Regions from separate parts of the Shewanella sp. BC20 genome, predicted to be linked through region 3. Evidence: predicted binding sites of a transcription regulator. Region 3 holds the regulator's gene; each other region holds the start of a gene.
What was found. The regulator sigma-54, encoded in region 3, starts transcription at its own class of promoters, with help from an activator protein. The targets are predictions, from matches to a motif close to GTTGGCACGNNNNTNGNNT.

Region 1 (9,921 bases), on a different contig from region 3:
GGCTAAGATATTGCGCACTTCATCGCCGAGTGAGCGTAAGGTTTCAAGGTTAGGGCCAAATATCATTAACTCGACCGGCGCATTAAAGGGCGGGCCTTGCTCAAGTTTACGCACTAACACCTGTGCTTCGGGAAAGGCCTTATCTAAGGTTTGCTGTAACGCTGGGATGAGGGCGTTAGCGCGCTCAAAGTCACTGGCTTTCACCATGGCCTGAGCATAGTTGGTGGCTCCCTGTTGGCGCTGAGTTAAGTTGTAATAAAATGAAGGCGTATTGCCACCCACAACCCAATCGACTTGAGTGATGCCCTCGATTTGATGCAATTGCTTATCCATCAACTGTACTTGGTTTAAGGTGTTTTCGAGGCTGACATGGGGCGCGAGATACAGCTCAATTTGGAACATATCCCGATCCGACGGCGGGAAAAACTGCTCAGTCATTTTGCCGGAGGCATAAAAACCTAGCAGGGGAATTATCCCGATAAACGTAGCGCTCAGTAGTGGGCGATTTAACGCAAATCTTAGGCTTGCTTGAAAGTAACCACTTACTAAAGGCACATTGATGCCATGTTGGTACCAGACAGGATGTTTACCTTCGAGGCTAAAGCGTCCCGCAAGGCCCGCAATCAAAGTATGGGAAATCACATAGGAACCCAGCAGGGCAAACATCACCGACATGGCGATGCCACCAACAAATTCCCCCGCTGCACCCGGCATCAGCACGATAGGGGCGAAGGCTAAAATGGTGGTAATGGTTGACCCGGCTAAGGGTAGCCAGAGGTGATGTAAGGTTTCACTTACCGCGCTTAAGCGACTCATCCCCTGTTGGCGACGCTGGGCGATGGCATCGACGATCACAATGGCATTGTCCACCATGATCCCAAGGGCGACGACTAGGCCTGTGACCGACATTTGATGAATGGGTAGGCCGATATATTTCATACAGGCCAAGGTGAAGAGGGCGGTCAGGGGGAGTGACAGGGCAACGATAATCGCGTTTCTTAAGCCTAAGGTCAGCAGTAAGACCGCCAGAATAATCACAAACCCTTGTAATAGGTTGACGATTAATCCGCCGAGACGTTCGCTGGTGTAGCTGTTTTGCTCAAACAGCCATTGCACTTTGATATTGGCTGGCAGCTCCTGATTGAACTCATCGACCAAGTGTTTGACTTGTCCTTGCCAGATATCGACGCGGGTATTGTTGAGCATGCGCGCTGCAACAAACACGCCCTGCTCGCCATCGACTAGGGCGATGCTGTCAGCGGGGGTTTTAGGTTGACGGCTGATGTGGGCTATATCCCCTAAACGAATAATTTGTCCCTGCGCATCCACTTTGAGTGGCACTTGGCGAATACGGCTTTGGGAATCGAGCTCACCCGAGACTTCGACGAGGGCGCGAAAGTGATTGTTATTGATCTCGCCCGCGGCAATTTTACTGTCGGCGCTGCTTAAGATTTTCGCTATGGTTCCCGGCGTTAATTGCAACTGGCTCATCTTATAGCCATCGAGCTGGACCAGGATTTCCTCCTCGGGCGCGCCGTAGAGTTTAACGAAGTCGGTGCCGGATAAGAGCCTGAGCCTGCTCTGTAATTCCTTGGCGTAGCGGTTGAGCATATCCACCCGTGGTTGACTGCTATCGTTCCACACTAGGCTTAAAATAGCGGTGTAAGCGTAACCGACTTGATCGTCTAAGGTCGGTGTTTGTATGCCATCGGGGAGGGTGTTTCTGGCATCGGCTAATAGATCCCGCGCCCTAGACCAGACAGGATCTGTGTCAGTAACGGTATCTTTAAGCTCCAATTGGATCACCGAAATACCGGGTCTTGAGGTGGATTGAATAAGCTTAATTTCCTCAAGGCGACGTAATTGATTCTCTAATACTTCGGTGACAAGCGCCTCGACCCGCTCGGCTGAGGCGCCAGGATAAGGAGTGATGACAGACGCAAATCGGTTGGTGATGTGTGGATCTTCGGTGCGTGGCAAACTGGACATAGCGCCAAATCCCGCGACCAGCAGTAGGGCGATCACTAGGCTGACTAAGCGACCATTTTCGACGAAGGCTTTAATCATGATTACCTCGTCGACGCGATGGAAGAAACGGCTTGACCCACCACTAACTTATGTAAGCCTTGGGTCACATACTGTTCGTCGGCCTTAATCGCGCCTTGAATGTAGGCCATATCTTGAGTGGTGTAGAGGATATCGACATCGCGACGCTCTATCTGAGTTGAAACGCTATCGGTTGTTGAATGTGAAGGCGGCGAGGTTACATAGATATTCCAGCGGCCGCGGATCCCATCGATAAGTGCCGATACAGGCACCCAATAGCCCGCTTGCTCGACGGTTTGTTGTTGATGCAAATAGGCGATTTCACCGTTGATCACATTGGCATGTTCCGGCAGGCTGATTCGCAGCTGAAGAGTGCGACTAATGGGGTTTACCTCGGCACTGATCCCGGCAATCTTGGCGGTAAATTGCTGATTATGCACGCTCACTGTCACATTCTGCCCATTGACGAATTGCTGGGCGACCGCGACTGGGACACCGATATAGGCTTCGGTATTCACACTGCCGACTAAGGTAAACACTGGGCTGCCTGCGGCGACCACTTCCCCTAGATTGTGTTGCCGCTGGCTGATAATGCCATCGAAGGGCGCAAGTAGCTGTGATTTATCGCGTTTTAGTTGGTTTGCCCGCTGTGAGGCCAATAATCGGTTTTTGGCGGCTTCGAGACTCGCCAGTTGTGTACGGTTCTCGTCGAGTAACTGCTCTGAGACATAACCCGATTTTTTAAGCTCAAGATTTCGGTTGAGGGTGCTGGTGGCAAGGTCAACATCGGCTTGGGTTTGCGCAAGGCTAGCTTGGATCTCCTGATGCTCTGCATCGAGCAAACGGGTATCGAGCTTGGCCAATACTTGCCCTTGCGTCACCTTAGCGCCGCTATCGACAGTTAGCTCACTCAGCTTACCCGATAGTTCGAAGCCGACACCCGTGGTATTGCCGGCGCGGATCGTGCCAGTGAATACTTGCTCACTCTGATAGCTAGTCGACAAGCGCAGTGGCGCCGTCGTCACGGTTTGCAATTGCGTGGCGTTGGCATGCTCTGTCACTTCCTTTTGACAGGCCGTTAAGGCGGTGACGGCAATCACGCAAAGGTAAAATGCACGCCAAGAACGTCGGGCTGCTCGATCCATTTGAATCCTTCCGTTGTAAGCTTAAAGTTAAGTTTATGTAACTAGACTTGTTAGTCTAGTTGTGCGGAACTAGACTGTCTAGTCTATTTTATGCTTAACTAATACGAATTAATTATGTTGCTACCTTGAGTGAAGATATGACTCTGTCCTCTGATATTCCGATGAGCCGCAGTGAACAAAAGAAACAGCAAGTGCTTGTTGCGGCCATTGACTTGTTCTGCCGCCAGGGATTTCCCCATACCAGTATGGATGAAGTGGCGAAGCAGGCGGGCGTGTCCAAACAAACGGTGTACTCCCACTACGGCAGTAAAGATGATTTGTTTGTGGCGGCGATTGAATCCAAATGCGTTGGCCACAACTTAAATGCCGACTTACTCAGCGATCCAAGTCAACCTGAAGCCACCCTCACCGAATTTGCGCTGCAATTTGGTGAGATGATTGTTAGCCCTGAGGCGATTACCGTATTTAAAGCCTGTGTGGCGCAATCGGAGAGCCACCCAGAAGTGTCGCGATTGTTTTTTGAGGCGGGGCCACAGCATATGCTTGCGATGCTGACAAAATATTTAATCGCCGTAGAGGCGCTTGGGTTATATCGCTTTCCACAACCGCATCATTGTGCGGTACGTTTATGTTTAATGCTGTTTGGCGAATTAAAACTCAGGTTAGAGTTGGGGCTTGAAACCGAGCCTTTATTGGGGGAGCGTGAGCAGTATATTCGGGGTTGTGCCGAGATGTTTTTGAAAGCCTACCGAGTGTAACGGCGTTAAGCGGTTAGTATCAGTTTGTATCTTCTTCGAAAAGAGTGAACTTTTGTTTCAAATCGAGCGTATTATTCGCGACAAATTACTCACAGTAACGCAAGGAGCAGGCGTGACTAAATCACTTGATTCTCGAGTCAGCATAAAGCCCAGCCTAATGTATATAGGATTGGGATTAATGCCTTTTTTAAGTTATGCCGTGTCCGCGGCTGAGGCGCGTCAACAAGCGCAATATAAACCGTTTAAGTTGAGCGTATCGCAGATTAGTACCCAGAGTGCATCGGTTGCCAATGGCGATACAGAGTTGCAGCGGGACAGCTTATTACTCAACGCCAGTGTCAATATTCCTCTGGATAAACAATGGTCTATTGGAATGCGTGTCGGTTACGATAGGCTTGATTACGATTGGCGCAATATCCGTTTAACGGGGGCGAATAACGCCGCAGGCCTGTTTAGTGATGCGGGTGAAACCTGGGAAAATATCGACCGTTACCGCGCGGGCCTATCCCTTAGCTATCGGATGGATAAGCATTGGTCCTTTATGTTGTCGCCACAACTTCAATATGCCTATGCCGATACCGCATCGGCGAGCCATGCGCAAAGTTATGGTGTGGTTGCGTCGGCCATGTATGCCTTCGAGTCGGGCAATATGCTCGGTTTTGGCGTTGCGTATTTAAACGATATCGATGAAGTGCGCACTATGCCTTATCTGGCGGTGAGTTGGCAGATTAATGAGCGTTGGCGGTTAGCTAACCCCTTCCAAGCGGGATTTAGTGGCCCTGCGGGTTTGGAGCTGAGTTATCAAGTGAGCCCTGCATGGAATGTCGGCTTTGGTAATTCACGTCGCACCGAGCGATTTTTAGTCGCCGATAAGGATACCGTGGTAGAGACTAACGAGTGGGTGAGTTATCTGCGTGCCGGTTGGCAAGCTACGCCGGCCATTGCGCTGAACCTTTACGCGGGTTACTACTTCAATGGTGAATTGGAAGTCACCCATCAAGCGGCACTCGATATGGATAACCAAGGCGCTGCCGCCTTGGATCTCGAGTTCCGATTTTAATTACTGGCCCAGCATGGCCTCTTTGAGGCTCTTCTGGGCTGGTTTTTCCCCTAGCCAAATTTTGAGTAAGGCCTGGCGGAACATTTCCCCTTCAATCGTGGCTTGTTCTTGACCATTTTTATAGGCGGTCACGCCACGGCTTTTGTTGGCGACCAAGGTGAATTGGTCGCCTTCTTTGATTTCATCCTTAAATAGCGCCATAAAGGCGTCAATTTGTGGCTGAATGTCGGTCGTATTATCGGCGGTCGCGTGCTCAAAACCTTCGGTTATCGCATCACGCATTTTCTCGGAAGTAATCATTCCTGACGTAATATTGAGGCGAATCGCCGCAACCGGGGCATTGATCACCTCTGTCATGGTTTTGCTCGGGGTGGGGACATACAGACTACCCACATACAAATCCATAAAGAACTTGCTGCGAACACCAACGCCATTCAATTGCAGCGTCTGAGCGTCGAGCGTGATGGTATCGGCGACTTGGACACCAGAGACTTCTTTGGCTTGGGCGAATAGTGGAAAAAGCAAAGCGGTAGTTAGTGTCAGGGTTGAGAGTAACTTCATCATACACCTCATATTTTTTTAGTTATGGTCGTTGAGCGTAACCATGGGATTAACGGCTCAAACGAAGATTATCTGTTGATTGCCAAGCGATACTAATCGAAACCAAAGAGGAGCGATAGCCTAATCTGTGCAAGCTATCGCTTAGGAGGTAAATCAAGTTGGGCTGCTTTCTTTTGAGGGACAGCTTAAAAAAGTAAAAAGTCGGAATTATTGGTTTGAGCCATTCGACTTATTGGTAGACGTGGTTAGCCACGAACACCTAATTTATATTGGCCATTTTGTTCAAACATCACCGCTTGTTTTTGTTTAGGGGAGATCAGAATTGGGCCATCATCGAAAAACAGAAAGCACTTCCAGTTGCGGACAAAGACATCCCAACGAGTCTCAATCACTTGATATTTTTCGTAGCAAAAAAAGACCTGAGTATCGTCTGGCCACTGGATAAACTCGGCCAACATCTCGGGTAGGCTATTATCTTCACTGTCCCACGCACTCTGCCAATGATCCGTTTTGACCCATGCGTTGGCTTTAGCGGCCCAATCCCCTTTAGTAAACTGTTCGGCGCGGCTACTTTTATTGCTAATCCACTGATTCCAAACCAGCATGGCGCTTTTGTCTGTCAGCGGCAGAATGCCAGTCTTGTCATCATCGCTCACAGGCAAGTCTTTATGGTTAAAAATCCACTTTCGGCGATAGGTATCTAAAGGTATATAGGTATGAGCCAAAAAAGCTGTCCTCGGTATATTACGGATTATTCAGGATGAGTGGGTTACGCGAGGTAAGTATACTTTTTTGAGAAAAATTAGGAAATGAAGCCGTTAAATCTAACTCTAACTTTACACTATCTGGTCTCTCCACAGGGACTCGAACCCCGATCGGCCGCTTAGGAGGCGGCTGCTCTATCCTGTTGAGCTATGAAGAGACGCAAGTGATTATACTGGTTTTATCTTTGATTAAAAGGCTTATGATTTAGTTGGTTAAATCTTAAGCGCGATGTCGTTTATCTGTACATTGTAAGCTGCATTTTGGTCAACGAGGACCGCGGTTGCACTTTCTTCGCTGACTTGTTCGATTTTTACCGTTGCTCGGCTCTTGGTGGCGACGGCACGCATTTCGTTGAGTCTATCGGGTAAGTTTTGTTGTAACACGACCTGGAATTTATCGCCAACTCGAATGCCGTGTTTGCGACCCAAGTTAAGGATAATTCTATCGCCTTGACGGCTGACGACTTGTCCTAATAGTGGTCTGCAATTGAGCGTGTTGTCTATATCTCGAGTTGCTTCTTGCATGATTTGGCTGATATTTCTGCCATAGGATGAACGCCAAAATCGGTCACTATTAGGGGCTATGATGGCCTGTTCTTCAAACTCCCACGGGGCAGAGGTACTGTAGGTTTTGCTCCATACTTCCTCGCCGCTAATGCCGTGATAGAGACTGAGTTTAAATTGGAATTGTCTGAGTGGCGCTTCATCCCACCATCCCATAAAGGTAGATTGCACAGGCTCTGTCGATATATCGATGATTTGTGGCAATAAAATATATTGGCTATCGGTGATTTCGCTCAACCAGCTTGGGAGTCGATAGCCACGGATATCGACCAATTCTTGTGCGATATCAAGCCGTTCTTTGGCATGGATATGGCTAAAACCAGTAGATGAGTAGCCATCAATACTATTACCCAGTTTCTCGGAGATGACTTCTTCAAATCCCGATAATTGTCCGTAGCGTAACTGTGCTCGGTCTTTTATTTGCGCTTGGGGAATTAAGATGGCGGCCTTTAATTGGCCTGCCGGGCATTGCTGGGTTGGGTCATCATTGAGATCGAGCCTGAGGGATACATAGATTTTATTGCCTTGAATACGCTCGCTCACCAATTGAATGCTAATCGCCTGGGCATAACGATTAATCGCAAAGCTGTTTTGCGTTAAGTTGCCGTTAGTCGTTTGTTGCTCGCTGGTGATTTGGATACCGGTACTGAGCGTGGCATAACTCACCGCTTGATTGATGGCTTCTTCACGTGCTTGGGCGATGTTGCCATTGGTGATCACCGCTTCTCCACTGGCCTCGACCCATTCGGCGTTTGCCGGTGCAGCAAATAGCAGTAGGCTGCTGATTATGAGCAAGTTCTTTCTTAGTATGTTCATCAATAAGCCCTTAACTAAAATTGCTGGGATGAGTCAGTTTACTGGCAGTGCTTTATGGCTCTAAGCAAATTGTGTGCCTGATTTATCGTGGTAAAGGGATAAAGTTATCAATAGATTTGTCGATAATCTGAAGAGTTCATGAAGAGCAATATTTTGACTTGGTCTAATACTTGCTTGCTTTATGGCAAAGATTGCGGCTCCCACTGGGCCACATTGATACTGATGACGAGGTTACTCCTATGCTTAAGCGTGCATTCATTCCTCTGGCACTGTTAGTGCTGGTTGGGTGTGCGACTAAACCCGTGGCACCGCCCAAACCTAGCTTAGCTGACGGCAATGGTTTGCCGCCTACGGCGACAATTAATCATCTAGCACTGCGCATTGTGACTGAGTTAGTCAAGCAGAATGATGCCTTGCGTCCCGACCAACCTATCGTTGTTGCCACGCCCGTGTTAGTGGGGAATTTGAGTAGCACCAATGCGCTGGCGCAGCAGCTCCAGCAAGGGCTAATGACGTCTTTGCATAGCTTTATGTTTAATGTGGTGGATTTGAATTTAGGTGATGGGCTGAATGTGACGGCTGATGGCGATTTTATTTTGACGCGCGATTGGCAAAAGCTTTCGACCAACTTACCCATTGACCATGTTGTGGTATCGACTATGAGCCCCACGACCAATGGCATGGCAATCAACACTCGGATTGTCACCCTGAGTAATAATCGCGTGGTCTCAGCCTCTCAAACTTATGTGACCCAAAAAGAGTTGAGCAATTACATGCTGCCTTCTGAGCAAGTTATCTCTCAGGATGGGATTTTATATCGCCAGTCGAGCCCTGGTATGAATGAAGTGCGAGTGCTAGGAGATGGAAAATGAAACGCTACCTATTCATTGTTGCGGCGCTCCTACTAACAGGGTGTGCTGCCAAAGATAAATATGTTCAGTGGGAAGATGTACCGCCAAGCAGTTTTCCTAAGCTGACGGCCATAGGTTATGCCCCGCTAGCGACTCAACCGGCTAAAGAGCAGTCCCAACGAGTATTGATGGCGATGCAGGCCTCAAAAATCGTGGCTTATCGTGAACTTGCTGAACAAGTGTATGGACAAAAGATCACCGCCAATAGCAGTGTCAGTGATTGGATGCTGACAGATGACAATGTTAAAGCTTCTGTGACTGGGGTGATCCGCGGCGCGAGAGTGGTAAAAAGCTACCCGGCAGGGGATCATTATGTCACTGAGTTGGAGCTTGATTTTGCCAAGGTATGGCAAATTTACCAACAGCAGAGCCGCCCACAGAGAATTAAAGACGTTACCTATTTTTAGCACTAGGGCAGGGTGATTACTAGTCCTTGCTTTACCAATAAACAAAAGCAGCACTCAGTTTTGTTTTAGCGCGGCTTTTTTTATATCCCGTTTACTATTTACTGCTCGACTTATGCTTTTAAATCATTGCCTAAGCTAGAAAGGGTCGAGGTTCTGCCTTTATCGTTATAGGTCAGAGTAGTCGCATTTCGGCTCGCCTGTAAGGCTTGGGCAAAACGGTTTAGACTCGCCAAATTCATCTCGATGAGACTGGCATTTTGAGCGTTAAGATCCTTACATTCGGCAAGAGCCTCTTTTACGGCGGCCATTTTATGGGATAGTTCTACTTGCGAGGTGAGTAAGGATTTATCGCTGTGATTGGCCAGTAAGTCATCGTTGGCCTTGAGTTCTTGCAGGCATGTTGATTTTTGCTCCGCAAGCGATAAAAGCAAATCGGCGTTTTGGTCAACCAAAGCGCCTTTTTCCTTAAGAATAATCTGTTTAAGAACAGCCAAATGGGCGTGTTGTTGATCTACCAGTTTAGCTATTTCTGTCATAGTTACTCTTTATTGAGGTCATTCAATTCAGCTTCGAAGCTGGCAATGTTGGCCGCCAACTTTTCGGGATCAATTTTATAGCGACCTTCGGCAATCGCTTGCTTAATTTCAGCGACTTTCTTTTGGTCGACTTCAGGTAGGCTGGCCATTTTGGTTTGAGCTCCTTGAAGCTGTTGAGCTTGAGCCGTAATGACAACTGAGTCACCTTTTTGTTGAGTCGATTTAGCCGCAACCTGAGTCGATTGCTCGCTTTCGCTGCTCTTTTTAGTACTGTTTGAACGGACTTGTGCGGCCGCTCCGGCGTTAAATTTGCTAATATCAATTGCCATGTTAGGCTCCAGCGTCGTGTATAC
Region 2 (9,921 bases), on a different contig from region 3:
ATGCGAGCACGCCTGTACGGGCAATATTTAATAGATCGATAGCCATCAGCCGATACTCCCCAACACTAACATCCTATGAAGAATGATCATTTGTCTTCTCCTGGCAGTATCGATTTCAGCTCTTCGCTGATGGACTGCATGACTTTAATGACTTTTTCAGCATATTTAGGATCGGTGGCATAGCCAGCATCCTGTAATGCTCGAATAAACTGAGTCGGTGATGCCGCGACTTTCTTCGCCGCCTGATAACGCTCACCCTCAGCAATAAAGGAAACAAAATCGTTAAAACTGTGCTCGAAATCGGCATACACCCTAAAATCGGCTTTTTGTCTAACGGCAATACCCTGCTCAAATTCCAAGGTACTCACGTTAGCCTTATCACCTTGCCAGCGACGGTCGGCTTTAATATTGAACAGGTTATGGCTTGGCGCGCCATTATTGCCACGGACAATTTTTTGACCCCAGCCCGTCTCAAGGGCTGACTGTGCCAAGAGCACTTCGGGTTGAGTGCCAAGGGCTTTGGCGGCTTTTTCTGCATGAGGATAAAGCGTCGCCAAAAACTCTTCCCGACTACCAAACTTGAGGGTCTTTTGTGTTTCCCTAAATGCCGCCGTCGGCAAGATTTGGCCGCTGATCACAGGTTCGATTGGCGATAAGGGTTGCTCTGACCAAGCGGGCTTTGGCGTATCTATGGCCAGCAAGCGCTCAGGCCTATCAATATCTAAGGAGGACATCACGCCATCGCCGTTATCCAAGTCAACACTTGGGCGCGCAATCGAGGCAGGCACGCCTTGCGAGGCAACAACTGGCGCAGCCGCAGTTTGAGTTTCAGCTGCCGAGGTTGCTTGAGCTGGAATATTGAAGGCTTTCGCATCATGTTGCAGCTTCATGCCACCGTCATTTCGCAGCACAGATGCGGGCGTAAACTGACTCGACTCGGGGGATAATTGCTGCACCATCATATCTGCAAGGCCCAGCACACCTTTATCCGATAAATCGACGGATAACTGCTGGTCCCGCATTTGCTCATAAAATTTAGTGTATTGGCTGTTGAGTGGGCTGTCGGATTCAAACACTGCGTTGGCATCACGCATGCTCTTCATCAGCATTTGCACAAAAACGCCTTCAAATTGTTGGGCGACTTTTTTCAAGGCGCCCTTCTCATCTTTCTGAGCCTGGGCGCGCAGGGAGTCGAGCCCGCCCAGATCAAGAAAATGTGATGAACTTGAAAGCTTTTCCATGATTTTCCCGACAGAAATTAGATGATGATAAGTTCACCATGCAAAGCACCTGCCACTTTTAACGCTTCAAGGATAGCAAGTACATCTGAAGGGGCCGCGCCCACCAAGTTTACGGCACGCACTAACTCATCTAAGGTTGTGCCAGGATTGAACATAAACATCCGGCGATTGCTTTCGCTCGCGTTGATTGTGCTGTTGCTGGTCACCGTCGTTTGACCATTCGCTAACGCATTAGGTTGGGATACCTGAGTCGCTTCGGCAATAGTTACCGTCAAGCCACCATGTGTCACCGCGGCTGGCAATAACTTGACGTTTTGCCCAACCACAATCGTGCCAGTACGGGAGTTCACGATCACTTTGGCTGACTCATCAGCAGGCTCCACTTCGATATTCTCGAGTGTGGCTAAAAAGGACACCCGTTGTGACACATCCCTTGGAGCGCTGACCTGCACAGAGGTCGCATCCAATGGCCGCGCCATATCGGGGCCAAGCAAGTCATTGATTGCATCGGCCATACGCTGCGCAGTGGAAAAGTCCGAGCGGCGTAGGTTAAACGTCAAATAATCGCCAGTCGAAAATGGCGTTGCTACGCTACGTTCAACGATCGCACCGTTAGGAATACGACCCACAGTTGGCGTATTTTGAATGACTTTAGAGCCATCCAAGCCATCGGCGCTAAAGCCGCTGACCACTAAACTGCCCTGCGCAATCGCGTACACATTCCCATCAACCCCTTTAAGGAAGGTTTGCAATAAGGTACCGCCACGTAAGCTTTTCGCTTCACCTAGGCTTGATACTGTGACATCCAATTCTTGACCAGGTTTGATAAAGGCCGGCATGTCCGCATGCACTGCTACCACGGCCACGTTCTTAATTTTGGGTCTGAAATTATCGGGCAAGTTAATCCCAAAGTTTTTCAGCATGGTGGTAAAGGTCTGCTCGGTATAACGGGTCTTCTCACCCGTGCCCGGTAAACCGACGACTAAGCCGTAACCAATCAATTGGTTACTACGAACCCCTTGAACATTGGCAATATCTTTAATGCGCTCTGCTTGGCTAGGAAGTGAAAACGCCAGCATGGCAACCGCTAAAATCAGTTTCAATTTCATGATACGACTCCTTAGAAGGGCCACCAATCGCTCATAAAGAACTGGCTTAACCAGCCCACCTTTTGCGCATCGGCGAAGGTACCAGTACCGCTGTATTGAATACGCGCATTGGCCATACGGGTTGAATCGATAGTGTTGTCAGGTTTGATATCCTGTGAACGCACTATGCCGGTCACTCGGATAAACTCATCGCCGTTATTAATGGAGATCCATTTTTCACCGCGTACGACTAAGTTGCCGTTATTGAGTACTTGCATCACGTTCGCGGAGATACTGCCATCTAAGCTATTGCTTTGATCGGCATCGGATTCCCGCTTAGTGTTCATGCTGTCTTTGTAACGCAGATCGAGGGGAACCCCGCCAATCGACACATTGCTACCACCGGCATAAATAGGGTCGAGCGACATATCAGAGCCTTTTTTGATCTGATTACCCGCACTCTTTTTCGCCTGAGTCGCTTCCTTCAACACGATTGTGATGATGTCACCCACTTTATGGGCGCGAATATCCGAATAGAGACTGGCCGCTTGGCTATCTTGGTAAATGGATCCCGTTGCGGCAATTTTGGTTGGCGGCGCTTCGGGGTATACCGGTGCATAGAAAGGATCATCTGCAATCGGCTTCTTGGAGGTGGAGCTACATGCCGTAAGCAAGAGCGCTGCGGCCAATATAAAATATCTAGCCATGATAATGTGCCTCTATAAATTCTGATTCACATACGCCAGCATCTGATCCACCGCCGAAATCACTTTAGAGTTCATTTCGTAGATCCGCTGACTTTCAATAAGATTCACCAGCTCTTCGGTCACGTTTACGTTAGAAGTTTCTAACGCGCCTTGACGAATCGCCCCCATACCATCGAGTGATGCAGTGCCTTGGATAGGCGTACCACTGGCACCAGTTTCGGTGTATAGGTTTTGTCCCATAGGATCTAAACCCGATGGGTTAATAAAATCGGACATGCTGAGCTGCCCCACGACTTGGTTTTCCGCCGTGCCCGGTGTTTTCACCGAGACTTCCCCTTCGGCAGACACGGTAATGCTGGTCGCATCATCGGGAATCGTGATTGCAGGTTGCAGTACGTAACCCGAACCTGGCGTTACAATTTGCCCAGTATCATCTAAGGTAAATTGACCATTACGGGTATAGGCTGTGGTGCCATCGGGTAGCTGTACTTCGAAAAAGCCAGGGCCTTCAATCATCAGATCGAGTGAGTTATCCGTGGTCAACATATTGCCTTGGGTAAACATTTTTTGAGTGGCCACCACTTTGGTACCCGCACCAATATTTAACCCATTGGGTAACTTAGTGTTTGAGGCACTAATGCCCCCCGCTTGGTTAACGGTTTGATAGAGTAAGTCTTCAAAGACTGCGCGGCTCTTTTTGTAGCCGACGGTGCTGGCGTTCGCGACGTTGTTTGAAATCACCGCAATATCGGTTTGCTGTGCGTCTAAGCCAGTTTTACTAATCCATAACGCTGGATGCATAATTTATCTCCTAACTAATCCGCATTAATGAAGATGAAGCGCGGTCATTTTCTTCCGCGGTTTTCATCATCTTCACTTGCAATTCAAATTGTCGCTGTAGGTCGATTAAGGACACCATCTCATCCACTGGATTGACGTTACTGCCCTCTACAGCCCCACTCTCAACAAACACGTTTGGATCGGTTGGCGCCGGATTACCCGATACCAAACGGAACAGTCCATCCTCACCGCGCATCATTTGTGCGTTGCCAGGATTAACCAGCTTTAATCGCCCTACCTCTTCAACCACTTCCGTTGTCGCGCCCTGAGGACGTACCGAGATAATGCCATCCTGTGAGATGGTGACTTTTTCAATCGGCAGCGGTAACACAATCGGTCCCGCATCACCCATCACAGGATTACCTCGGTCGTTATGCAATAGCCCTGTCGAGTCAAAACTGAGACTCCCTGAACGGGTATAGGCCTCACTGCCATCCTTTGCCTGAACAGCGAACCAACCATCACCTTTAATGGCAACGTCAAGATCCCGCCCAGTGGTTTTGATGGGGCCAGCTTGAAAATTGGCGGAGGGTGTTTCCACCATGGCAAAAACCCTCGATGGCAATCCTTCACCAAAGGCTTGCATCGATCTGGCTTGCGCCATGTCCGACTTAAATCCATCGGTATTGGCGTTAGCTAAGTTGTTGGCACGCAATGCCAACTCATTCATGTTTTGCTTAGCTCCGCTCATGGATATGTAGAGGAATTTGTCCACAGACTGCTCCGTCAAATTTTCAACCTGACAATAGCAAAGCAAGCATCATGCCAATAAAAATCGTGGCTAATTTACTGATAAATTGGGAGAAGATTATGAGGAAATGGCAACAACGCCAAAAGAGGCTAAGTGTTGCCGCCATCGGCAACACTTAGAGAAGGAGTGAATCAGCTTAACGAATTTGCAGTACAGTTTGTTGCAGAGTGTTGTTCACTTCGAGGGTACGTGAGTTAGCCTGGAAGTTACGTTGCGCCGAAATCAAATCCACCAGCTCAGTCGTTAAGTCAATGTTGGACTGCTCTAATGCCGAAGAACTGATGCTACCGAAGGTACCACTGTTGGGTTCACCCGCGAGCGCTGGACCCGACTCAAGGCTGGCTTTCCATGAGGTGTTACCCACTTGAGTTAAACCTTGCTCGTTGGCAAAACGAACTAAAGCAACACGAGCTAATGCCACGGTTGAACCGTTAGAGTAGCTGGCGGTGATCAAACCATCTTCACCGATTTCGACGTTGGTTAAACGCCCAACAGTCGTACCGTCCTGCGTTAATTCGGTTGCCGCAAATGGAGCCGAAAACTGAGTTGGCGCATTGAACTTAATAGTTACAGCTTGAGTACCATCGGCACCAGGGCCTAACACGCCCGCACCAGCAACCCCTAAGGGTTCTGTAGCTATGACAGCAGGGTCGCTACCAGTATAAACACCCACTTCGTTAAATTTTAATACCGAACCTTTCCAACCGCCTGTGGTTTGGGCTGTTGCAGGTGTATCTGGCGTACCATCACCATTGGTATCCGTTTGATAAGTCCCTGCGGGGCCAGACACATCCACTTGCTTACCATCAATTGCGTAGTAGGCAACCCAGTTGTTTTCACCATTATAAGAGCCATTCGTTGGCTTCACGAAATAGGTGGTCATAATATGTGGCTCACCGAGGGAGTCATAAATCGTCAGAGAGGTCACACTGTTATAGGTTTTGGAATCCAACGGGTCAAAAGCTGCAGGATCCAGAGCACTTTGCTTAGAATTTAAGTTCATCTGCATTGTGATGTTATCAGTCTTAACTGGACTACCGGCTGTATCAGGAATTTGCACAGGTTTTGCCGTCGTTAAACTGACCGATGTTGAGTTACCGTCTTTATCAACTGGGAAGGTTTGCAGGTAATTACCTGCAGAATCAACCATATAATTATTTTTATCGACTTTGAATGCACCTGCGCGGGTAAACTGATGGTCTAAAGTGCCTATTTCCGATGAGGTTACAAAGAAACCACCTCCTTTAATCGCTAAATCCAAGGAGTTATTGGTCAGCTGCAAACTACCTTGGTGGAATTGCTGCGCCACTTGGCTCGTTGCCACACCACCACCGACGGCGGTTTTAGAGTTAGAGAAAATTGAATTAGCGTAAACATCCGCAAATTCAGCACGCGATTCTTTAAAGCCAATGGTGTTAGCATTCGCGATGTTGTTCGCGGTAGTGTTTAAGTCTTTCTGTGCAGCAGAAATGCCACTCAATGCAATGTTAAACGACATAATTCACCTCTACATTTCACTCAATTCAATTAAGGACCCGAGTCCAACTCAATACTGACAAATTAGGTTTCTGATACCGCAAGTACATCAGAGAGCTTAATACCTGCACCACCGCGAAGATTCAGAATCGCCCCAGTGCTTGCTGTGCCCAAAGAAACACTGGTCACGTGGGCATAGGTCGAAACGGCAAGCTCTTGAGATTTACCATCGACAAGACCGCTGGCCTTAATGGTGTAATTACCGGCACCGACAGGATCACCATTTTTATTTAAACCATCCCATGTCACAGGGATATTGCCGCCAGCACTGCCATCGATGTTAAAGGTGCTAACAACTTGATTTTTATCATCCAGTACACGCACGTTAATCACAGGAATTTTATCCGGCGTACTCACCACGCCACTCAGGGTGGGGCTTTCGGCTGACACATTGCCGGTATCGGTTGGGATCAATACCTTACGTCCAACTAATCCCGATGCTTGCAGCGCCTGACTCGATGTCATCACGCTGTTTAAATTAACAATCTCATCATTGAGCTTTGAAATACCATCCACGGTAGAAAAGGATGCCATTTGCGCAATCATCTGGTCGTTATCGACAGGCTTAAACGGATCCTGCATCGACAACTGCTGACTGAGTAATGAGAAAAAATCTTCTTGAGTCAGCTGCTTACCTTTGGCTTCTGGCACAACAGATTCGCTGGGCAAACGGATCCCATCTAAAAATGGATTGCCGGTTGATGTACTCGTTGTGTTCGTGGTATTAGTCGCTACCGTATTCGATTGGCTCTTCGTTTGAGTCGTCTGAGCCGTATTCTGGCTAAGTTGGTTAATGAGGCTCACTGCTTACCTCCTAAATCGCGCATGTTATTTACCCATCCCAAGTGTTTGTTGCAGCATAGATTTTGCGGCTTCAGCGACTTGAACATTCATCTGATATGAGCGAGAGGCAGAAATCATATCCGCCATTTCTTCCATGACATTCACATTCGGCTTATAAATAAAACCATCCGCATCCGCCATCGGGTGATCGGGCGAATACTCTTTTAATAGGGGTTTATCGCTCTCAACGATGCCTTTTACTGCAACACCTTGAGAAGCTTGCTGTTGGCTCTGCGCTTTCGCCATTTCAGCTTCAAAAATGGGATGACGTGAGCGGTAAGTTTTATCAATACTGCTAGAAACAGAATCGGCGTTAGCGATGTTACTCGCCGTGGTATTGAGTCGCACGGACTGGGCTGACATACCAGAGCCAGCCACATCAAAAATGCTAAACAAACTCATGATTAATCCCCTCTCAGCGCTTTTTTCATGCCGCTAAACTTACTGTCCAAAAATCCCAGAGACATTTGATATTCGAGCGCATTTTGCATAAATGCCGACTGTTCCTGTTGAATATCCACTGTATTGCCATCTCCAGTATCTGGCTGATTTGGCACACGGAACTTCACGTATTGTCCCGTTAACTGTGCGAGGCCAAAATGCTGCTCATCGCCTGTCATCTCAAGGCTATTGCGTTGCTGTTGCTGGGTCTTCGCAATATTTAAGGCCGCAGAAAAATCGACGTCACGGGCTTTATAATGTGGCGTATCGGCGTTTGCGATGTTGCTTGAAATCACTTCGGCACGCTCGGCACGTATCCCCAAAGTGAATTGGTGCACACCTAGTGCCTTATCAAAATTAATCGCCATAAAATTGCCTCCATCGTGACTCTCACGGGAACAAAGCAATTCATGTGCCAAAAAACAGAAACTATCAGAAATGTGTAGAAATGGGGTTTGGCGGAGTAAAAAATTACCGACTAATGTCGGTAATTTTTATTTAATATCAGAGCATTAAGTCTTTTTCTGGTAATAGATACCAGGGTTGCAACGAACCATATCAAATTCATCCGTCAGACCCGCAATCGACTCTGACGCGCCGAGAAAGAGTATACCCTTCGGATTTAAAGCGGCAGCGAATTGCCGCAAAATTTTTGCTTTTGCCTCTGGGGCAAAATAGATCAGCACATTTCGACAGAAGATAATGTCGAACTTGCCAAGTAAGGTGTAACTCTCAAGTAAGTTATGGGCGCGAAAATTGACTAAACGCTTAACGTTATCCTTAACTCGCATGTTACCAGAGGGCAAAGCATCAAAAAACTGGCGCTTACGCTCCTCGGATAAGCCACGCGCTAACGCCAAACTATCGTATTCGGCATTTTTACAACGTTCCAGCATCGAAGGCGAAAGATCGGTTGCTTGAATCGAGGCGCCGCCCGGCAAAGCTCCCGGCTTCTTCTGTTGATATTCTAAGATAGTCATTGCCAACGAATAAGGCTCTTGGCCAGACGAGCAGGCAGCGGACCATATTTTTAATGGACGCCCCAACTTACTGTATTCAGGTAACAAAACATTATTAAGCAACTCAAACGGATAACGGTCACGAAACCATAAGGTTTCATTGGTTGTCATGGCGTCGATCACTTCTGCCCGTAAGGCTCGCTCCGTGGGCTTCATCGAATGTTTTACCACATCGGATAACGAAGGCAGATTATATTTGCCCATCAAAGGAGCAAGACGGCTACGTACTAGGTATTGTTTATTTTCCCCCAGTACGATGCCGCTGTGTTGTTCTAGGAACAACCTAAATTGATTATATTCGGCTTCAGCGAGTGATTTGTCAGGCACATTCACGTCCTAGATCCTATAGCAAGCACCCAAATAAGTGCCAACAATCATGTAATAAGGGCTAGATTATAGCGTAAAGCGCTACTAGGCACTAACCCACACTTTCACTACAAACTTAAATGCTTGTTCACTGCTGCCGCTAATTCATCGGGATTGAATTTCGCGATAAAGTCGTTGGCGCCTACTTTTTGTACCATGGCCTGGTTGAACACGCCGCTGAGTGAAGTATGTAAAACGACCTTAATATGCTTAAGCTTTGGATCGTCGCGGATTTCTGCCGTTAAGGTATAACCATCCATTTCAGGCATTTCGATATCGGAAATAATCAATGGGATTTCTTCGGCGACATTGTTCATTTCACCAGCAATCGCCTTTAACTTGTCCAATGCCTCGCGGCCATCTTTTGCCGTATCAATCTGTAAGTTTAATGATTCCAACGCGCGAATAATCTGCTTACGAGCCACAGCCGAATCATCAATCACCATAATGTGATAATGCTGACTTCTATCGATAGTGAGCTGCTCATTCACTTCTTCACTGATCGCGGTTTTTACTGGGGAGATTTCATCAAGAATCTTTTCAACATCGAGAATTTCGACTAACTCGCCTTCAATTTCAGTCACCGCCGTCAAATAGGAATAACGGCCAGCACCTTGCGGTGGCGGCATAATAGCTTCCCAATTCATGTTGATGATACGTTCAACTGAACTGACCAAGAAACCTTGCACGCTACGGTTATATTCTGAAATGATAATAAAGCAATTTTCGGTACTCGCGAGCGGACGTCCACCAGTTGCGGCACTTAAATCGATCACTGAAATAGTCGTTCCGCGAATATGTGCCACCCCTTTGACGTAGGGGTTAAGTTTAGGCAAGGCCGTTAATGGCGGACACTGCAAAACCTCTTTCACTTTGAATACGTTAATCCCAAATCGCTGACGACCATTCAACTTAAATAGCAATAGTTCTAGTCGGTTTTGACCTACGAGTTGGGTGCGTTTGTTGACTGAATCAAGAATACTCGACATAACTCTGCCTTGTTCTGTTTATGTACGGCCCTAAAACTCGTTTGAGTATAGGCATATTAATTGCTTGCGTCTTGTTATCCATAACCATAGTTGAAACTGA
Region 3 (9,921 bases):
ATGTAAGCCGAGTTTATTGCAGATGGTGACTTGGCGCTCAAGCTTTGGCATGGTTTAACTCTCGGTGACGGGCATTCACTTTGTGTTTGCCGTTGCTAAAGCGTTTAGCCAGTTGTTCGGCCACGTAAACTGATCTGTGTTGGCCGCCAGTACAGCCGATGGCGATGGTCAGATAGCTGCGGTTATTACGCTCTAAGTGGGGCAACCAAGTCTCGAGTAAATTCTCAATTTGCCAGATGAACTTGTTAACCAGCGGCTGGCGATTTAAAAACTCGGTAACGGGTTCATCTAAGCCGGTGAGAGGGCGCAGCTCGGGTTCCCAATGGGGATTGGGTAAAAAGCGCACATCAAACATAAAGTCGGCTTCGGTTGGCATACCATGCTTAAAACCGAAGGACTCGAAGTTGATCACCAGTTCCTTATCGACACTGCCAAGCAGGATTTGCCGTACTTGGTCGCTGAGTTCATAGATATTCAGATTTGAGGTATCTATGTAGTGATCCATCTGCTGTGACAGGGGCTCGAGCAATTTGCCTTCAAGTTTGATGGCTTCTTGCAGTGATACTCGGCTCTTAGATAAGGGATGTAAGCGCCGAGTCTCGCTGTAGCGCTTTAGCAGTACTTTATCGCTGGAATTTAAGAAGAAGCTGGTAAGTTCAGTGCCCTCTGGCAGGCTTGCGAGCTGTTTGACGAGTACCTTGTCTTGCTCCGGCAGGTTACGCACGTCAACGCTGATGGCGACGAGATCGTTACTGCCCTTGAGCTGTTCGAGTAAGCTGCCAATCAGCGGCAACGGAAGATTATCGACACAATAATAGCCGAGATCTTCAAGCACTCTTAGTGCGACCGATTTGCCTGAGCCTGAGCGCCCTGACACTATGACCAGTTTCATCCAGTGATTACCTGATAGAGTTCCGTTTCATCATGCGTCTTGCGCAATTGCTTCAATATTTGTTTGTCGCTGAGCTTTTCAGCCATGCAGGACAAAGTGCTTAAGTGCTGTTGACATTGGTCAGCAGGCACCAGCAGCGCAAATAAAATGTCGACAGGTTGTTTATCGATAGCATCAAAGGCTATCGGCTCCTCACATTTCACCAATATGGCTATGGGTTGTGTTATATCGGTTAATCGACCATGTGGAATGGCGATGCCGTTACCTATACCTGTGCTCCCCATCTTTTCGCGCGCCACTAGGCTTTCGAAGATCTCTTGAGATGAGAGGGTGGGGTACTGGGCAGCGGCTAAGTCGCTGATAAGTTCCAGTACCTTTTTCTTACTGCCCGGAGTGGCGCAGGTCGTGCATTCCGGCCGCAGTATGGTACGAAGTTCCATTGCTAGTGTTTTGTTAACTTCTCTTTGTGTTTAATAACCTGACGATCAAGCTTGTCGATCAGGACGTCTATGGCAGCATACATATCTGCATGCTCTGAAGTCGCGAAGACTTCACCACCGGTGAGGTTGATTCTCGCTTCGGCAATTTGTTGCATTTTCTCAACATTGAGCACAACGTGCACATTATTGATCTGTTCGAAATGACGTTCAAGTTTTGAAAACTTTTCCTCAACATAAGCCCGTAACGATTCAGTAATCTCGATATGGTGTCCACTCAGGTTTATTTGCATATAAACGTCCTCCGATTTCCACTTTAGGCTATAAACTTTTACGCTGATTGGAAGGGGGAATAAGCATCGCTTCTCGGTACTTCGCAATGGTTCTGCGCGCAACGTTAATTCCCTGTTCTGCCAGAAGCTGTGCCATCTTGCTGTCGCTTAATGGTTTTTTCTGGTTTTCCGCTGCAACCAGTTTCTTAATGAAGGCTCTGATTGCCGTGGATGAGCACTCACCGCCATCATCAGTCCCGACGTGGCTTGAGAAGAAATATTTTAGTTCAAAAAGTCCCTTTGGGGTATGCATGTATTTTTGTGTGGTCACCCGTGAAATGGTGGACTCATGCATCTCTACCGCCTCGGCGATATCGTTCAGGACCATAGGTTTCATGGCTTCTTCACCGTATTCGAAGAAACCCTGTTGATATTGCACTATGCAGTTTGCCACCTTGAGCAGTGTTTCGTTACGGCTTTCAAGGCTTTTGATAAACCACTTGGCTTCTTGCAGATGCCCGCGGATAAATTGGCTATCGGCTTGGCTTTTAGTGCTGCGCGCCATGGCTGCATATTGCTGATTAACATTGATTTTTGGCATGCAATCTGGATTTAACTCGACCACCCAGCGACCGTTTTTCTTCGACACCGATACATCGGGGATGACATATTCTTCATCAACAGGGGTGATGAGCAAACCTGGGCGAGGGTTTAAGGTTTGGATCAGCGCTATGCTGTCCCTTAACTCGTCCTCTTTAAGTTTGGTCTTACGCATCAACAACCTAAAGTCGCGGGTAGCGATCAGATCTAAATGATCTTTGATCAACATTCGGGCGTTTTCGAGGTGTGGGGTATCCGGCGAAAAATGGGAGAGTTGGATAAGCAGACATTCGCTTAAATCCCTTGCGGCGACACCAACGGGATCGAAGTGTTGAATTCGCTTGAGTACGGCTTCGACTTCATCCAGTTCTATCTCAGGATTGCCCATGGCTTCGAGGATATCTTCAGTACTTTGAGTGAGATAACCTTGATCGTCGATGGCATCAATAATCGCGGTGGCAATGGCTAAATCGGTTTCAGAGAAGGGCGTGAGGTTTTTCTGCCATTCTAAATGTTCGTACAGGCCTTCACTAGTTTCCCCTTGGAAGGGCATGTCATCTTCACGGCTGGCACCAGAACCTGAGTTTGGCGAGGCGGTAAAGACTTCATCCCAAGTGGTGTCCATGGGCAGTTCTTCGGGCAGGGATTCTTTGGTCAACGACTCGGCAATGTCCACGGTGGAATTGTCTTGTTCCTGTGGCTGGGCCGTCGTTTCGCTAAAGTCGGTATCGGCGATATCTTGCTTACGTTCGGTAGGCGCGTCGAATTGCTCCTCTTCCAGCTCGAGAAGAGGATTAGAGTCTAAGGCTTGCTGGATCTCTTGCTGCAGTTCCAATGACGACAATTGCAACAGACGAATGGCCTGTTGGAGTTGTGGCGTCATGGTTAACTGTTGACCCAGTTTGAGCTGGAGTGACGCTTTCATGTTACCGCTGATCCCTACGTTATTATTTTGAATTTAGGCCGCTTGTATCATATTGATGGCGCTTATAAGCCAAAATTCAAGGCTAATTGGCTCTGTTTAAGTAACTATAGCCTGAATTGTTCACCTAAGTACACAGCCCTAACTTGCTGATTGTCTAAGATCTCTGCGGGAGTTCCTTCGGCAATCAGGTTTCCGTGACTGACAATGTAGGCATGTTCACAGACGTCTAAGGTCTCGCGCACATTGTGGTCTGTGATCAGTACCCCAAGGCCTCGGCTCTTGAGTTGTTCGATGATTTTCTTGATATCGATAACCGAAATCGGGTCGACACCGGCGAAGGGTTCATCGAGCAGAATAAACTTAGGATTGGCCGCTAAAGCGCGGGCAATTTCGACACGGCGACGTTCACCGCCCGATAACGACATGCCTTGGCTATCGCGAATATGGGTGATATGGAACTCTTCGAGCAGATGTTCCAGCTCTTCTTCGCGTTGATCGCGATTGAGCTCTTTACGGGTTTGCAGTACCGCCATGATATTGTCGTGCACGGTCAGCTTGCGAAAGATACTGGCTTCCTGTGGCAGGTAACCAATGCCTTTACGGGCGCGCAGGTGCATGGGATCGGCGGTTAAATCATCATCGTCGATAAAGATATGGCCTTTATCGCTTTTGACTAAGCCCACGACCATGTAAAAGGTGGTGGTTTTACCTGCGCCGTTTGGGCCGAGTAAGCCGACGACTTGACCCGTTTTCACCGTCAGGCTGACATCTTTCACAACCTGACGACTCTTATAACTCTTAGCGAGATTCTGTGCTTTTAAGGTGATTTGGGTCATTTAGAGTCCTGTTTTTTCACAGGTTTGTCCGCGGGCTGGTTCTTGATCTCTTCCTGATAGTTATCAGGTTGAATAATGGTAATCACGCGATCATCACCGCTACCCGTACTCTCAGCGATCAATTTTTGCTGAATAATATCGTAACGGATGAGGTTACCCGTCACTTGGCTACCCGCTTGGTCTAGGCTCGCTGAGCCCGTCAAAGTTAGGGTGCGGGTCGCCATTTCGTAGCGAATTTCTTTCGCGCTCGCTGAAGCTGGGCGTCCATCGTCGAGGATCTGGCTATACGTCGCAGGATTACCGGTTGCCACTAAAATCTTGCTGTTTTCCCCTTCGGCAGAAAATGCACGTAGTTGATCTGCATGGATTTTGATCGATCCTTGGGTGACTTCAACCGGACCGAAGAAAATGATCTGGTTGTTTTTAATGTCCGCAGTTTGGCTAACGGCTTTAATTTTCACTTCTTGCTGTAAGTCACCAACCTTGGCGAAGGCGCTCATGCTGGTGATTAGCATTAGGCCGGCAAGTAATATGTTATTTTGCTTCATAGGTTCCTACTACCTGACTGGTCAATTGCACTTCCTGCGCGTTAAGGTCGGCATAAAGGCCTTGCCCTTGAATATTAAAATCTTTCCCTGTGACGTAAATGATGCGGTCAGAGGTCATTATCATAGTGTTGAGATCGAGTTCTAAAAAACTGGTGGACAATGTCTGTATGGGTTCACCAGGGCTGATGGCATCGATAATAACATTATTTTCTAATACAACCTTGCCGGTATCTTTGTTGAGTCGACCTTGATCGGCTCGGATCTGCCATTTTGCTTTACCTTGGTCGGGATAGACAAGATAAACGGGCTCAGTAAAGTCGGTTTGGTTTTTCAGCTCATAGTGTTCCATGTGCTTTGCCGTGACGCGACTGTTAACTTGCCCTTGCTCATTAAACTCAATGCTGCGCAGATCTTCGATAATGTAATCGGGTCTGTCACTGACGTTCAAGCTGTCATCCGTATCGCCACCGCGTTTTTGCTGCACTTGCCAATATAGCACCAGCGCAGTACCAAAAAAGGCGATAATGGCGAGGGTCACACGACTCATATGCTCATCCCATGGGCGGAAGTGAACTTATTTTGGCTCAGTAAGAGCAGATCCGTGAGTTCCCTGAGTGCGCCATGTCCACCATTTAAGTGGGTCACAAAATGGGCATGTTGGCGGACATAGGGATGACCATCGGCAACACAGACGGCCAAGCCGACCACATTCATCACTGGCAAGTCGACAATATCATCACCAATATAGGCGACTTCTTCTGGGGTGACATTGTAGAGCGACAGCAGTTCTTCATAGGGAACGAATTTATTATCCACGCCCTGATAAATATGCGTTACACCCAGAGCCGTCATGCGGTTTTCGACAATTTTAGACTGACGGCCAGTGATGACCGCCAGATTAAAACCACTGGTCAATAATGAGCGCACGCCATAACCATCGCGGGTGTGGAAGGCTTTGAGTTCTTCTCCTGAGTTGCTCAAATAAATGCGGCCGTCGGAAAACACCCCGTCCACATCGCAGATCAGCAGTTTAATTTTTTGCGCCCTTTGCCAAACATCGTCGCTGATGGGGCCATAAAAACCTTGCTGTGGCATTAAATCACTCCCGCTTTAACCATATCGAGCATATTGAGGGCTCCGACAGGATGATGTTCTTTATCTATCACTATCAGGCCGTTGATATTTTTGGAATCCATTACTTGCAGCGCCTGCGCCGCTAAAACGTTTTCTGTAATTGTGACACAGTTTCGCGTCATCACATCGGCAATCGGCGTGGTGCGTAGGTTGACTTGGGCATCGATAACGCGGCGCAGGTCGCCGTCGGTAAAAATACCCACGAGTTTGTTTTGCTCATCGATAACCGCGGTCATGCCAAGGCCTTTCTTGGAGATCTCATACAGGGCATCGGTGATGCAGATATCGTGTTTAACCAGTGGTAAATCATCGCCGCTGTGCATCACGTTGCTGACTTTAAGCAGCAGCTTACGACCTAAGGCTCCGCCCGGATGGGACATGGCGAAATCTTCCCGGGTAAAGCCTTTGGCTTGCAGCAGCGCAATGGCAATGGCATCGCCCATGACTAAGGTTGCCGTGGTGCTTGAGGTTGGCGCAAGCCCAAGCGGGCAGGCTTCCTCTGGCACCTCAATACATAAATGAATTTTAGATAGACGCGCCATGGTGGATTCTGGCTTGCCAGTCATGGCAATCACAGGGATGGCTTTACGCTGGATAACTGGCATCAGCGCGAGGATTTCGCTCGACTCGCCCGAGTTTGAAATCGCAAGAATCACATCATTGTCAGAGAGCACGCCTAGATCACCATGGCTGGCTTCGCCTGGATGGACAAAAAACGCTGGGGTGCCTGTGCTGGCGAGGGTGGCCGAGATTTTATTGCCAATGTGGCCTGATTTCCCCATCCCCATCACGATCACTTTGCCGGTGCAGTTGAGAATTAACTCGCAGGCTTGGGCAAATTCAACGGAATCGACATATTGATAAAGATTGTCGAGGGCCGATTTTTCAATATCGATGACTTTACAGCCCCACTGGCGCAATTGTGATTGGTCTACCATGTCTATCTCTCTTCTTGCATTGTCTTTGTCGCCCCGTTCTGGGATTGGAATAGCACAATTTGGTACGCGATAAAGATGATAAAATTAACGGCTTCGTTCTTGAGTAGCGTCTTATTATTCAGTCTCAGCCCATGAGGGTTGAGGCAATAGGGCAGGATAACTTGTTCAGCGATTGAATGCTTTGAGCAATATCATCGTCTTAGTCGTTTTCCACCACCATTTTGGTTGCTATGGTAAGCATGATAACGACTTTGGCATTCAATACGGTTTTTGAGTTAAGTTGTCTTGCCTAGTTCAGTGTTATTTCGCTTATTTTATTAGCCTTGGCTAAACAATATTGTTGATTTATCAACAAGGGTGAAAACATTAAGTAACACTTTAGCTTCACAGAGCGAAAACTTAGGGCGCATTCTCGCTGGAAATGAGGCAAATTGAAAGTATCGCAGGACGATAGTGTCGATTCTGTTGTAGGTTAAAGCGCAATTACGTACAATTTGCGGCTCTTCGATTGGTCTGGGCAGGAAGCGTAGGCCACCTCTTTTCAAATATCGGAATCAAGCATGACTCAAGAACAAACGCCGTTGGTTGAGATCCGTCATTTGGGCTTCAGCCGTGGCCAGCGTGTCATATATGAAGATATTAGCCTGTCTATCCCTCGGGGCAAAGTGACCGCCATTATGGGCCCCAGTGGTATAGGTAAAACCACTTTGCTTAAGCTTATCGGTGGTCAATTAACGCCCGATAGCGGCCAAGTGTTGTTCGATGGTCAGGATGTGCACGCCGCGAGTCGTAGCCAATTATTCGAACTGCGTAAGCGCATGAGCATGTTGTTTCAAAGTGGTGCCTTATTCACCGATATCAACGTCTTCGATAACGTCGCCTTTGCGCTGCGTGAGCACTCGGGCTTACCCGAAGAGATTATCCGCTCAATCGTATTGATGAAGCTCGAAGCCGTTGGCCTGCGTGGCGCCGCGCAGATGATGCCAAGCGAGTTATCCGGTGGGATGCAGCGCCGTGCCGCCCTTGCTCGGGCGATTGCCCTTGAGCCTGAAATGGTGATGTACGATGAGCCTTTTGCCGGACAAGATCCGATTTCCATGGGCGTGCTGGTGAAGCTTATCCGCGAACTCTCCGATGCGCTGAATCTGACCTCGATTGTGGTGTCCCACGATGTGGATGAAGTGCTCGGGATTGCGGATTATGTGTATGTAGTGGCCGATAAAAGAGTGATCGCCCATGGCACGCCTGAGGAGCTAAAGCATGCGGATAATCCGCAACTTAAACAGTTTATTCAGGGCGCGCCTGATGGTCCCGTGCCTTTCCACTATCCAGCAAAGGATTATCAGCAAGAATTAATGGCTAAAGGAGTTGGCAAGTGAAGTTATTCGACAGTATTGCCGACCTCGGCCGCAGCGCTATCGAGTTAGTGCTCGGTTTTGGCCGTGCGGGCCTGATGCTCTGGGGCGCGATTGTTCGCTGGCCTCGGGTACGTAAGGGGTTTCCATTATTAGTGCGCCAAATCTATGTGGTCGGCGTACAATCTATGGTCATTATTGTGGTCTCAGGCTTGTTTATCGGCATGGTGTTGGCGCTGCAGGGCTACAACATCTTAGTCGGTTTCGGTACTGAGGAGAGCTTAGGCCCTATGGTGGCCCTGAGCTTACTGCGTGAACTCGGTCCTGTGGTCACAGCGCTATTATTTGCGGGCCGCGCCGGCTCGGCGCTGACCGCTGAAATCGGTTTGATGAAGAGTACCGAACAGTTATCCAGCTTAGAGATGATGGCGATTGACCCGCTCAGGCAAATCATTGCGCCACGTTTTTGGGCTGGGGTGATCAGCATGCCGCTGTTGGCGCTGATGTTTACCGCGGTAGGCATTTATGGCGGCCATTTAGTGGGCGTGGAATGGAAAGGTATCGATAGCGGGGCTTTCTGGTCGATTCTGCAAGCTTCGGTCGAATGGCGCCAAGACATAGTGAACTGCCTGATTAAGAGCGGCGTATTTGCCGTGGTGGTGACTTGGATTGCCTTATACCGCGGCTATCAAGTGGTGCCCAATCCTGAAGGGATCAGCCGTGCAACCACCTCAACCGTGGTGCAATCGAGCCTCGCCGTACTGGCATTGGACTTTTTACTAACAGCCCTGATGTTTGGCCGCTAACGGATTGCAGCGCCAAGGATACAGATAGAGGGATTAACAGAGTGGTAACTGAGCATGTTGACACGAAAAATTGAATTATTAGTGGGTGTGTTTCTCTTAGCGGGCTTAGCCGCCTTTTTGGTATTGGTGTTTAAAGTCGCCAACATCGAAGTCCAGACCAGCGACAGCAGTTATACCCTCACTGCCAACTTCACCAATATCGGTGGCTTGAAGGTACGCTCGCCAGTCAAGGTCGGCGGCGTAGTGGTTGGCCGCGTGAGTAAGATTGACTTAGACCCAGTCAAACTGGTGGCTGTGGTCACCATTGTGATGGATAAACGTTACGATAAATTCCCTGAAACCAGTAGCTTAGCTATTTTAACTTCAGGTTTACTCGGTGAGCAGTTCCTCGGATTAACACCGGGCTTTGTCGATGATGATGTGAGTATGCTTAAAGATGGCGACAAGATTGACGATACTCGCTCCGCATTAGTGTTAGAAGATCTGATTGGTCAGTTCTTATATAGTATGGGTTCAAAGGATAAATAGGGGTTACCGCTATGTTGAAACGCTTATCGCGCTTTTTACTGCCGTTAGTATGGATATTTACTGCAACGACCGCACTGGCGGATGATGCCACTGTTAACACTATGGACCCGTATGCCATGGTGAAATCCGTTGCCAACAAAACCTTCGACCGTTTTCATCAAGATAAAGCCTTGATCGACGCCGATGCGGATCATTTAAAGGTGATCGTGCGTGAAGAATTAATGCCTTATATCGACTATAAATACGCCTCTTATAAAGTGTTAGGCCAGTATTTAAGAGAGTCGACCGAAGATCAGCGCAATCGCTTCGTCGATGCCTTCGAAGGCTACCTGGTCTCAACCTATGCCCAAGCTTTTACCGAATACACTAACCAAAAAGTGGAGTTTTCTCCCGGTAGTGATTTCAGCAATGAGAAAATTGTCGATGTAAACGTGCAGATTATCGAAGCGGGTCGTCCGCCGATTAAGCTGTTGTTTAAAGTGCGTCGCCTCAAGGATGACTCTTGGAAGGCGTTTGACTTAGTTGCCGAAGGCGTGAGTTTGCTGTCCTCTAAGCAATCTGAAATCTCGAATCTTATCCGCCAACAGGGGATTGATCCCGTGATCAAGATGCTGGAAGAACGCACTAAAGACAAAGTGACTAAACAGCCT

Region 1: a site for sigma-54 is predicted at 7,777-7,795, ahead of CBX96_RS08295 (flagellar assembly protein FlgT). Genes of this name have one in related genera too.
Region 2: a site for sigma-54 is predicted at 7,849-7,867, ahead of flgB (flagellar basal body rod protein FlgB). Genes of this name have one in related genera too.

Annotation. Positions count from the first base shown of each region.
Region 1 is NZ_NHRI01000006.1:61,829-71,749, forward strand. Features, by position in the region: gene CBX96_RS08260 (efflux RND transporter permease subunit) at 1-2,067, opposite strand, end outside; gene CBX96_RS08265 (efflux RND transporter periplasmic adaptor subunit) at 2,070-3,191, opposite strand; gene CBX96_RS08270 (TetR/AcrR family transcriptional regulator) at 3,329-3,949, shown strand; gene CBX96_RS08275 (DUF6268 family outer membrane beta-barrel protein) at 4,128-5,009, shown strand; gene CBX96_RS08280 (chalcone isomerase family protein) at 5,010-5,570, opposite strand; gene CBX96_RS08285 (DUF2947 domain-containing protein) at 5,816-6,295, opposite strand; tRNA gene CBX96_RS08290 (tRNA-Arg) at 6,417-6,492, opposite strand; gene CBX96_RS08295 (flagellar assembly protein FlgT) at 6,548-7,714, opposite strand; gene CBX96_RS08300 (FlgO family outer membrane protein) at 7,954-8,586, shown strand; gene CBX96_RS08305 (LPP20 family lipoprotein) at 8,583-9,032, shown strand; gene CBX96_RS08310 (flagella synthesis protein FlgN) at 9,143-9,568, opposite strand; gene flgM (flagellar biosynthesis anti-sigma factor FlgM) at 9,571-9,897, opposite strand.
Region 2 is NZ_NHRI01000006.1:72,611-82,531, reverse strand. Features, by position in the region: gene flgK (flagellar hook-associated protein FlgK) at 1-46, opposite strand, end outside; gene flgJ (flagellar assembly peptidoglycan hydrolase FlgJ) at 87-1,241, opposite strand; gene CBX96_RS08370 (flagellar basal body P-ring protein FlgI) at 1,259-2,350, opposite strand; gene flgH (flagellar basal body L-ring protein FlgH) at 2,362-3,036, opposite strand; gene flgG (flagellar basal-body rod protein FlgG) at 3,049-3,837, opposite strand; gene flgF (flagellar basal-body rod protein FlgF) at 3,848-4,591, opposite strand; gene flgE (flagellar hook protein FlgE) at 4,764-6,125, opposite strand; gene flgD (flagellar hook assembly protein FlgD) at 6,188-6,967, opposite strand; gene flgC (flagellar basal body rod protein FlgC) at 6,992-7,408, opposite strand; gene flgB (flagellar basal body rod protein FlgB) at 7,411-7,815, opposite strand; gene CBX96_RS08330 (protein-glutamate O-methyltransferase CheR) at 7,960-8,799, opposite strand; gene CBX96_RS08325 (chemotaxis protein CheV) at 8,901-9,821, opposite strand.
Region 3 is NZ_NHRI01000015.1:67,690-77,610, reverse strand. Features, by position in the region: gene CBX96_RS15615 (HPr family phosphocarrier protein) at 1-51, opposite strand, end outside; gene rapZ (RNase adapter RapZ) at 38-892, opposite strand; gene ptsN (PTS IIA-like nitrogen regulatory protein PtsN) at 889-1,332, opposite strand; gene hpf (ribosome hibernation promoting factor) at 1,335-1,622, opposite strand; gene CBX96_RS15595 (RNA polymerase factor sigma-54) at 1,651-3,126, opposite strand; gene lptB (LPS export ABC transporter ATP-binding protein) at 3,231-3,962, opposite strand; gene lptA (lipopolysaccharide transport periplasmic protein LptA) at 3,959-4,510, opposite strand; gene lptC (LPS export ABC transporter periplasmic protein LptC) at 4,497-5,057, opposite strand; gene kdsC (3-deoxy-manno-octulosonate-8-phosphatase KdsC) at 5,054-5,605, opposite strand; gene CBX96_RS15570 (KpsF/GutQ family sugar-phosphate isomerase) at 5,605-6,582, opposite strand; gene mlaF (phospholipid ABC transporter ATP-binding protein MlaF) at 7,143-7,961, shown strand; gene mlaE (lipid asymmetry maintenance ABC transporter permease subunit MlaE) at 7,958-8,743, shown strand; gene mlaD (outer membrane lipid asymmetry maintenance protein MlaD) at 8,798-9,271, shown strand; gene CBX96_RS15550 (phospholipid-binding protein MlaC) at 9,283-9,921, shown strand, end outside.